One region of the Vreelandella titanicae genome, then DNA from elsewhere that is predicted to be linked to it. Evidence: predicted binding sites of a transcription regulator. Region 1 holds the regulator's gene; each other region holds the start of a gene.

What was found. The regulator PhoB, encoded in region 1, activates phosphate uptake and scavenging genes when phosphate is short. The targets are predictions, from matches to a motif close to TGTCATANNNNTGTCANA.
Region 2: the regulator PhoB is predicted to act here: its motif matches at 2,011-2,028, upstream of HZS52_RS13165 (DUF6482 family protein).
Region 3: the regulator PhoB is predicted to act here: its motif matches at 1,905-1,922, upstream of HZS52_RS14005 (PstS family phosphate ABC transporter substrate-binding protein).

The regions. Positions count from the first base shown of each region.
Region 1 is NZ_CP059082.1:1,049,124-1,052,400, forward strand. It holds gene HZS52_RS04955 (chorismate--pyruvate lyase family protein) at 1-244, shown strand, start outside; gene ubiA (4-hydroxybenzoate octaprenyltransferase) at 280-1,170, shown strand; gene phoB (phosphate regulon transcriptional regulator PhoB) at 1,311-2,000, shown strand; gene phoR (phosphate regulon sensor histidine kinase PhoR) at 2,003-3,277, shown strand, end outside.
Region 2 is NZ_CP059082.1:2,859,155-2,862,431, forward strand. It holds gene dnaB (replicative DNA helicase) at 126-1,514, shown strand; gene HZS52_RS13160 (hypothetical protein) at 1,636-1,929, shown strand; gene HZS52_RS13165 (DUF6482 family protein) at 2,127-2,429, shown strand; gene HZS52_RS13170 (thiol-disulfide oxidoreductase DCC family protein) at 2,445-2,843, opposite strand; gene HZS52_RS13175 (cryptochrome/photolyase family protein) at 2,840-3,277, opposite strand, start outside.
Region 3 is NZ_CP059082.1:3,051,293-3,054,569, forward strand. It holds gene HZS52_RS13995 (multidrug effflux MFS transporter) at 1-1,074, shown strand, start outside; gene HZS52_RS14000 (sulfite exporter TauE/SafE family protein) at 1,121-1,852, shown strand; gene HZS52_RS14005 (PstS family phosphate ABC transporter substrate-binding protein) at 1,983-2,996, shown strand; gene pstC (phosphate ABC transporter permease subunit PstC) at 3,092-3,277, shown strand, end outside.

The DNA.
Region 1 (3,277 bases):
AGAGTGCCTGGGCGAGCGCTCGCTAGGTAGTTGGCTATTTCGCCAGCCGGGTTTAGTGCGTGGGCCATTGGAAGTAACGACGCATTCCCCCCAGTTTGCTAGCGTCAACGGCATACAGGAAGGCTGTGCCTGGGGAAGGCGCTCTGTTTTTTATCACGGCTGTAAGCACGGCAGTCTGTCGTTATTAGTGCAAGAGTATTTTTTGACGGCGATGGCGGATGATCTTGGCCTGCCTTCGCGCTAGGCTAGCGCCTGCATCTTATTCTTCGTGAGGTAAGCATGGATCGTTCACTGTTGCGGCCGAAGGGATGGGCTCGCGTGGCAGATTTTTTACAGCTGATGCGCTTGAATCGGCCGATAGGCACATGGCTTTTGATGTGGCCGACGCTGTGGGCATTATGGGTGGCTGCGGAAGGTGTACCAGGGCGAAATGTGCTGCTGATTTTTGTGGCCGGCGTTTATGTGATGCGCGCTGCGGGCTGCGTGGTCAATGACTATGCGGATCGCCACTTCGATGGGCATGTGAAACGCACAAAACAACGTCCGCTAGCGACGGGCCGTATCAGCGAAACCGAAGCTCAACTGCTGTTTATCGCCCTGGTGGCCGCTGCGTTTATTCTGGTATTACTGACCAACTGGTTTACGGTGCTGCTCTCGCTGGGCGGGGTGCTGCTGGCGATTATTTATCCGTTTATGAAGCGCTATACCCACTTTCCTCAGGTGGTGCTGGGCGCGGCTTTTTCCTGGGCAATTCCGATGGCTTTTGGCGCCGTGCTCGGCCACGTGCCGCTGGAAGCATGGCTGCTATTCTGCGCTAATGTGTGCTGGACAGTGGCCTACGATACCCAGTACGCCATGGTCGATCGCGACGACGATTTAAAAATTGGCATTAAATCGACGGCCGTGCTGTTTGGAAATGCGGATCGTTTGATTATCGGCTTACTCCAGCTAGCCACCCTGGGGTTGCTGGCTTGGGTAGGCTGGTGGGTTGGTTTAGGTGGTTTCTTCTGGTTAGGGCTAGCGGCAATGGCAGCGACTTTTCTGCATCAGCAGCGCTTAATTCGCGACCAGGAGCGGGATGCCTGCTTCCAGGCGTTTCTCAATAATCACTGGTCGGGACTGCTGATTTTTGCCGGTATCGCGCTAAGTTGGTGGCCTGCGGCTGGCTGATCGAGGCGATTGTCATGTAATTGTCATCAAGTCATGGTGTTATCGTCACTGACATGTCATTGATCTGTTTTTCTTTGAACTGTTTTTCTTTGAACTGTTTTTCTTTGAACTAGTTTCTTTGAACACCGTGAGGCTCTGGTATGACCGCCAAGACCGTTCTGATTGTCGATGATGAGGCGTCGATTCGCGAGATGATCGCGGTAGCGCTGGAAATGGCTGACTATCGCGTGCTCGAAGCGGATAACGCCCAGGATGCCCATGCCATGGTGGTCGACCACCAACCCGATTTACTGCTGCTGGACTGGATGATGCCCGGCACTAGCGGTATTGAGCTGGCGAGACGCCTAAAGCGTGAAGAAACCACCGCTGAAATCCCGATTATTATGCTCACCGCGAAAGGCGAAGAGGATAATAAAATTCAAGGGCTTGAAGCCGGTGCCGATGACTATATCACCAAGCCTTTTTCACCCCGGGAATTGGTGGCACGGCTAAAAGCGGTGCTGCGCCGTGCGACGCCACGTGGCGTTGAAGACCCGATTGAGATTAACGGCCTGCTGCTTGATCCGGTGAGCCACCGGGTAAGTGCCCACGGCAAAGCGCTGGAAATGGGCCCCACCGAGTACCGTTTGCTGCAGTTTTTTATGACTCACCAAGAGCGCGCTTACACACGTAGCCAGCTGCTTGACCAAGTGTGGGGCGGCAATGTTTACGTTGAAGAGCGCACGGTCGATGTGCATATCCGCCGCTTGCGTAAAGCGCTGGGCGACGTGCATCAAAACCTGATCCAAACGGTTCGGGGTACCGGTTACCGTTTCTCTGCACGGGTGTAAATGTGCGTTTATGGAGTCGTGAGCTGTGGCGAATAGCGTGGCTGGCCACGCTGGGCACTTGCTTGGGCTGGCTGTTGGGCTCGGCTGGGCTGGGGCTTGCAGCAGGGCTTGCGGGATGCTTGTTTTACCACTTACGACAGTTACGCGAACTCTATTTGTGGCTCACCCTCCACCCTAACGATGAACCGCCTGCCGCTCGCGGGATGTGGGGCGAGCTATTCGATCGTTTATACCGCTATCAAAAAAGTCAGCGCATCACCCAAAGCCGTCTGCGGGCTACTTTGGCACGTATTCAAGAGTCGTCTGAAGCAATGCGTGATAGCGTGGTCATGCTTGATCGCCACGGTGATTTGGAGTGGTGGAACAGCGCCGCCACCGCCATGCTGGGGCTACAAACCGCCCATGATCGTGGTCAACACATTACCAACCTGCTGCGCGACCCGGGCTTTATCAGCTATTTTAATTCGCGTAACTACAGTGAGCCGTTAACGCTCACCTCACCGATTGATGAACGGCGAATCCTGCAGTATCAAATTACCCTCTACGGTGACGACGAACGCTTAGTGATGGCTCGCGATATCACCCGCTTGCATCGTCTTGAGCAGATGCGGCGCGACTTTGTCGCCAACGTTTCCCATGAGTTACGTACGCCGCTGACCGTTCTCTCCGGCTATTTGGAAACCTACAGTGATATCTCCGACCAGCTTCCGCCGCGCTTGGGACGTAGTATTCAGCAAATGCAGGAACAGACCCAGCGGATGCAGAATCTGGTCAACGATTTATTGCTGCTCTCGCGTTTGGAAATTGACCAGGGCGGCCAAGATCATCATCCACTGTCACTCGAGCCTTTACTGCAAAGCGTTTGTGATGATGCGCTGGCCCTATCGCATCAACGTCATACCATCACCGTCGCCCTTGAGAGCGATGCCCGACTGTTAGGCAGTGAACAGGAGATTCGCAGCGCCGTCTCTAACCTTGCCTTTAATGCGGTTCGCTACACGCCTGCTGGCAGCCAAATCACCCTGCGCTGGAAAGCTAGTGCTACTGGTGGCGGCTATATCGATGTGGAAGATAACGGTGAAGGGATTGATCCCGTTCATATTCCCCGACTAACAGAACGCTTTTACCGTGTTGATAAGGGGCGCAGCACTGCGACTGGCGGCACAGGTTTAGGCTTGGCGATCGTTAAGCACGTGCTGTTGCGCCACGATGCGCAACTACAAATTGAGTCCCTTCCCGGCAAGGGTGCGTTGTTTCGCTGCGCCTTCCCCCCCTCG
Region 2 (3,277 bases), 1.8 Mb from region 1:
AACTATCCAGCCCATCTCCCGCTGGGTATTTTAAGACAACGCCTTGATCATGTTGGTAGTCGCACCGCATGCGGCTAAGATAAGCATCTTCACCGGCTACGCAGTAGTGTTTAAAGGAGCTCGCTATGCAGGACCAGCCTTCTGCTGATACAGAAACGGCAGCGCTAAAACTGCCGCCGCATTCATTAGAGGCGGAGCAGTCGGTACTAGGCGGGCTCATGCTAGACAACCAGGCCTGGGATAACGTTTCAGAGCGGTTGGTCGCTGATGACTTCTACCGCTATGAGCACCGTTTGGTGTTCAACGTGATGATTCATCTGGCTGAAGCCGGTCAGCCGCTGGATGTGGTGACGCTTTCTGAAGCGCTGGAAGCGCGTGATCACTTGGATACCGTAGGCGGCCTGGCGTTTTTGGCAGAGCTTGCTCGTAACACGCCCTCTGCCAGTAATATTCGCGCCTATGCTGATATCGTGCGTGAGCGGGCAACGCTGCGCAAGCTGATCCGTGCGGCTAATCAAATTGCCGATAGTGCCTTTACTCCCCAGGGGCGCCCGGCTGATGAATTGCTTAACGAAGCCGAGCGGTTAGTGTTCCAGATTGCCGAGGAGCGCCCCAAAACGGGCGGCCCCATTGGCATGAGCGATCTATTGACCAAGGCGGTGGATCGTATTGATGAGCTGTTTAATCTGAAAGGTGAAATGACCGGGCTTTCCACTGGTTTTCGTGATCTGGATGAAATGACCACCGGGTTGCAGCCATCCGATATGGTGGTCATCGCCGGTCGACCCTCGATGGGTAAAACGACCTTCGCTATGAACCTGGTTGAACATGCGGTGATTTCCAGCGACAAGCCAGTCATGGTGTTCTCCATGGAGATGCCCGCAGAGTCGCTCATGCTGAGGATGCTGTCTTCCCTGGGCCGAATCGATCAAACCCGTGTGCGTACCGGGCAACTGGAGGACGAGGATTGGCCGCGTTTAACCTCAGCGGTTAATCTGCTCAAAGACAAACAGCTGTTTATCGACGACACCGCGGCCTTGTCGCCTAACGAAATGCGCTCAAGGTTGCGCCGTGTGGTGCGTGAACATGGCAATATCGCACTGGTCATGATCGATTATCTTCAGTTGATGCAGATCCCTGGCTTTAGCGAAAACCGCACCGGTGAGATTTCCGAGATTTCGCGCTCCTTGAAGGGGTTGGCGAAAGAGTTTAACTGCCCTGTGGTAGCTCTTTCTCAGTTGAACCGCTCCTTGGAGCAGCGCCCCAACAAACGCCCGGTTATGTCGGATCTGAGGGAATCTGGTGCGATCGAGCAGGATGCCGACGTCATTGCCTTCGTTTATCGTGATGAGGTCTATAATCCAGATAATCCCGACAATCAGGGGATTGCTGAGTTAATTATCGGTAAGCAGCGTAATGGTCCTATTGGCACGGTGCATATGGCCTTTATCGGCAAATATACCCGCTTTGAGGATTTGGCCCCGGATAGTTACGGCCAAGAGTTCGGCGACTAAGTTAATGATGACTGGTTTGTGATGACTGGTTTGTGATGACAGGCTAGTGATAAGTAGCTTGAGGATGGGGGGCGAGTTCGTATAATGCCTCACCCACGATATGTAAAAACGGGAGCAGCAAATGGCAGGTGGATTTCGGCGCGGTAACCGGCAGCGTCTTCCTAAGTTAGAAGGTCGCGGTGAGCTAGAGGCGATAGAGCGCGAAGGCCCTTTTAAAGAGTGGCTAGGTATGCCGGATCTTTATCGCTACCATTTAGTGGTCGCAGGCGAGAAGTATAGTTACCAGACTGAAGATGGTGAGCTGCCTGTGACGGTGGGAGATAAGGTCGTGTTCCGCTACAAAGAGACTAAAGGCGGCAACTGGATTGACCGCAATTCGCTTGGCAAAGCGATCGACCCCTCTGAATATCAATAATCAATTGATATCTTGACCTTCCGGTCAGGAACTCTCTTGCACTATTGACCTCCTAGCTATTAATGTCTAGTTATTGCTTGTTGTCATTACATTGCAATGACGGGGCAACAGAAGTGTCATGGGGTACAGTCATGCTGTGCCCTGATGACATGCCGTCTGACATAACGTATGAAATAGCCAAATAATAGGAGGGAACCATGGAACTTAAGGATCTTAAGCAGTTTGTCGCCAATCACGACAATTTTGAAATTCGCGTGATTACCCATTCGGGCAGCCGTTTTTATCAGGTTGAGCTGGAAGACGTTGAAGGCGAGCGTCATATGCTGACGCAGCGTACCAAGCCAATGCTGTTTCGCTCGCTAGATGATGCCTATATGGATCTCAAGCGCGCCGGGATTCATCGCGCTTACCTAGTACAGCATGTGCCCCACGATGAAGTGATAGGCCGCGACGCGCACTATAGTGAGCCGCTCACATCGCGTATGCCGCTTGTTTTTTAACGCTGCTCTCACCCATCAACGTTTAGCCTGACGCTTTTCCCACCACTGCCCAAGCCGAATTCGGCGACGGGCAAAAAATCGGTAACCGGCATTCATTATGCCGTGTACTCCCGGTAAGCACGAAAACCTCACCAGCCGCCGATAGCCCAACACTGCATAGAGGGCACGGCTGGCATCCATGCCGATGTACCATCTCCCTTGACTATCACGCAGGTGCAACTGGCCCATCATGGCGTTAAATTCTTGCCCATACGCCTGAGCGTTAAAATCACGGGCCTGAATATCTATCAGCGCGATGTGTTCCCGATGGCGATGCTTTTCCAGCCACGCGACTTCCTGTTGGCAAAAGGGGCAGTGACCATCGTGAAATAGCGTAACTGGCGGTGCAGCATGTAGTGGCGTGTAGCGGCTCATGGTGACTCCTGGTTGGTATTGGCCGAATAACCTGCTGTGTGGCAGGGCTGCCCGTAGCCAGGCGATGTTTCCAATTGATCCAAAAAGTGCTCAGCCTGTTGGCGGATAGCCTCGCGCTTCTCGTCGGCCATGCGGTTGAGGGAGCCGTAAATCAGCTTCATGCGAGGGGTCTTACTCAGGCGCTCAGCGTTGGTTTCGAGAAAGTGCCAGTAAAGGCTGTTGAAAGGGCAGGCTTTTGGCCCCGTGACCTGCTTGGGTGAGTAACGGCAGTGCTGACAATGGTCGGACATTTTGTCGATATACTTGCCCGACGCACAGTAGGGCTTTGAGCCCATTAAGCCGCCGTCGGCATGGAGCACCATCCCTAGGGTGTTAGGCAGCTCTACCCACTCACTGGCATCTGCATAAACCGCTAAGTACCAGTCGCATAGCGC
Region 3 (3,277 bases), 2.0 Mb from region 1:
GCCAGTATTCACCGTACTGAACTCTCCATCAGCGTATTCCTGTTCGGCTTTGCATTGGGCCAGTTATGCTTTGGGCCGCTTTCGGATCGGATGGGTAGAAAGCCTGTGCTGCTGGGCGGACTGGTGGTGTTTATGCTGGCAAGTCTTGCTATTACGATGGCGGACAGTTTGCCCACGCTGCTGGCTTGGCGGTTTATTCAAGCGTTGGGAGGCGGGGCCTGTGTGGTCAACTCGGCGGCGATTGTGCGCGACTGCTTTAGCGGGCGCGAGGCCGCCAAAGTGATGTCCACCATGGCGATGATCATGATGCTGGCTCCATTGGTGGCGCCTACCGTGGGCAGCTTATTGTTGCATATTGCCGGTTGGTGGCTGATTTTTGTATTTCTGGCCGTCTACGCGGGCTTTTTGCTCTGGCTGCTAGGAACGCGGTTACCTGAAACCCGCGATATGTCGCTGCCTGCAGCTTCACCACGGCAAGTAATACGCAACTACGCCAGCGTGCTTAAGCATCGTGAAGGCATGGGCTATATCTGTGCGGTAGCGGCTTCCTTTGCGGGCCTGTTTGCCTTTGTGACCGCTTCGCCGTTTCTTTATCTCGACTATTTTGGCCTCTCGCCCGGCACTTATCCGCTAGTGTTTGGGGTCAACGTGGTCGTTATTGCGCTCTCTAATCGGGTCAATATTCATCTGCTCCGCAAGCGCACTCCTCAGCAGAATTTGCGTTTAGGGTTGCTTATACAGCTGGTGGCCGCGCTTGGGTTGGTAGCGGTGACCGCCTTGGACATCGCGTCGCTAGTGATCGTGGTGCCGTTGATTATGCTGTTTACCGGTATGATCGGGCTGATCACGCCCAACGCGATCTCGTCGTTACTGGATCATTTTGGCCATATCAGCGCCACGGCAACGGCGCTACTGGGCGGGATCCAGTTTACCTGCGGCGCCCTCGCGGGAGTGATGGTAGGGCTGTTCGAGGTAGAACATCTTTGGCCCATGGTCCTCACCATGCTGGGCGCTGCGTTGCTAGGCAATATCGGTGTGCGCAAACTGACTAAAGCACCTGCTGCGGATGAATAGTTTTCAAATGGATAGGGCGTATGGATAGTTTGAATGGATAAGTTGAATGGATAGCATACTGGCTTGGGTCAATATGCCGATGGGCACTTGGTTAGCTTGCTCCGCCGTACTGTTAATGGGTGCTTTTGTGCAGCGCGCTACCGGCTTTGGTTTGGCCATTATTGGCGCACCGCTACTGTTGATGCTAGAGCCTCGTCTGGTGCCGGTCACTCTGGTACTGTTCGGATTTACCGTCTCCCTGATGATGGTGCGTCATTACTGGCACGAGGTGCGCCTGGATTCCATTGGCATGGCGCTAGTGGGGCGCCTTCCCGGCAATGCGCTGGGTATTTGGCTGCTACTCGCCGCCCCCATGTTTGTGTTAGAAAAGCTGATTGCGGTCATCGTCCTGTTTGCGGTACTCGTCACCTTGTGCCGCTTTCAGTTGCCGGTAAACCGAATAACGCTGTTTGGCGCTGGGGTGCTCTCTGGCATTTTTGGCACCGTTGCGGCTATTGGTGGCCCACCCATCGTGCTGCTGATGCACGGCTTACCCACTGATCGTGTGCGCGGCAATCTAGCCGCCTTTTTCATTTTGACCTCTCTATTGACCTTAATCACCCTTGCCTTGGCTGACCAGATTCAGCTTTGGCATTTCCAGGTCGCGCTTACCTTCCTACCTGCAGTATTAATAGGTAACGCCTTGGCAGATACCGTAGCCCACCGTTTAGACCGACGCATGCTGCAAGGTGCCTCGCTGGCGTTATGCACCCTCGCGGCGCTAGGACTTTTGTGGTGATGTAAGGTCGGGTTGCCTCTATGTAACGAAAAATTTTCTACGTTTTGCTCGCTGTCATGAAGTTGTCATGGAACCAGTGCAAGGTATGCCTTGCGAAGGCCAGATCCCTACATGAACAGGAGTATTTCGCATGAACCGTATTCTAAAAACCACCGTTATCGCGGCTGCTGTAATGAGCGTTGCCGGTGTTGCTCAAGCCCGTGATCAAATCCGAATCGTTGGTTCCAGTACCGTTTACCCGTTTGCCAGCTACGTAACGGAAGAGTTCGGTGCGACTACTGGTAACCCGACGCCTGTTATTGAATCGACTGGTTCGGGCGGCGGTTTGCGTCTGTTCTGTAATGGTGTTGGTGAAGGCACACCCGACATTACTAACGCTTCTCGTCGCATGAAAGTGTCTGAGTTTGAGCGTTGTGAAGAGAACGGCGTTACCGATATCACCGAGGCTAAAATCGGTTCTGACGGCATCGTATTGGGTCAATCAAGCGAAAACGATGACATTGCTTTAACCCGCGAACAGATCTTCATGGCGGTAGCTGCCATGGTGCCGGTTGATGGCGAGTTAGTTGAAAACCCCTACACCAACTGGAGCGAGATCGATTCTTCGCTGCCAGACCGTGAAATCTCCATTTATGGGCCGCCGACAACTTCGGGTACCCGCGATGCTTTTGAAGAGCTGGTAATGGAATCTGCGTCTGAGGGTATGGATGTTTACGGCGATGAAGGCTACACCGATATTCGTTCTGACGGTGTTTACATCGATGCCGGTGAAAACGACAACCTGATCGTTCAGCGCCTTTCAGAAGACACCGGTGCCTTTGGTATCTTCGGCTACTCTTTCCTTGAAGAGAATACTGACACGATCAGCGCCGCCAGTATTGATGGCGTCGATCCTGAGGCTGAGGCGATCAGCTCCGGTGACTATCCTATCGCGCGTTCACTGTGGTTCTACGTGAAGAACCAGCACGCTGAAGACGTCCCGCCGATGTACGATTACGTCGATATGTTTATGAGCGAAATGATGATTGGCGATGACGGCTACTTGCGTGATATCGGCTTGATCGTTCTGCCAGAAGAAGAGCGCGAAGAGTGGCGCCAGGCTGTTGCAGATCGCACTTCAATGACAGCAGACGTTCTTAAGTAAGTTGGTAGGTCAGATTAAAAGTGGTCGGCAGCGCAAGCTGCCGACCCGTTATTGTTGATAGGTTTCTTAACCGGTGACCACGTGAGAGAGATGCGATGCAGACCAACCAGCTTCTTCTGATTTTTTGCAGTGCATTATTGCTGCTGGGGCTGCTGGCTTTTTTTGCTGGCCGTTCAAAAGCCACTCGGTTACGTAGCGCGGGTACGGCGATGTTCGCCCAGCCTGACCAATACGCTTGGTTTACAGTACTCTCCACCGCCGGGCCAGCCGTGGTAGTGAGT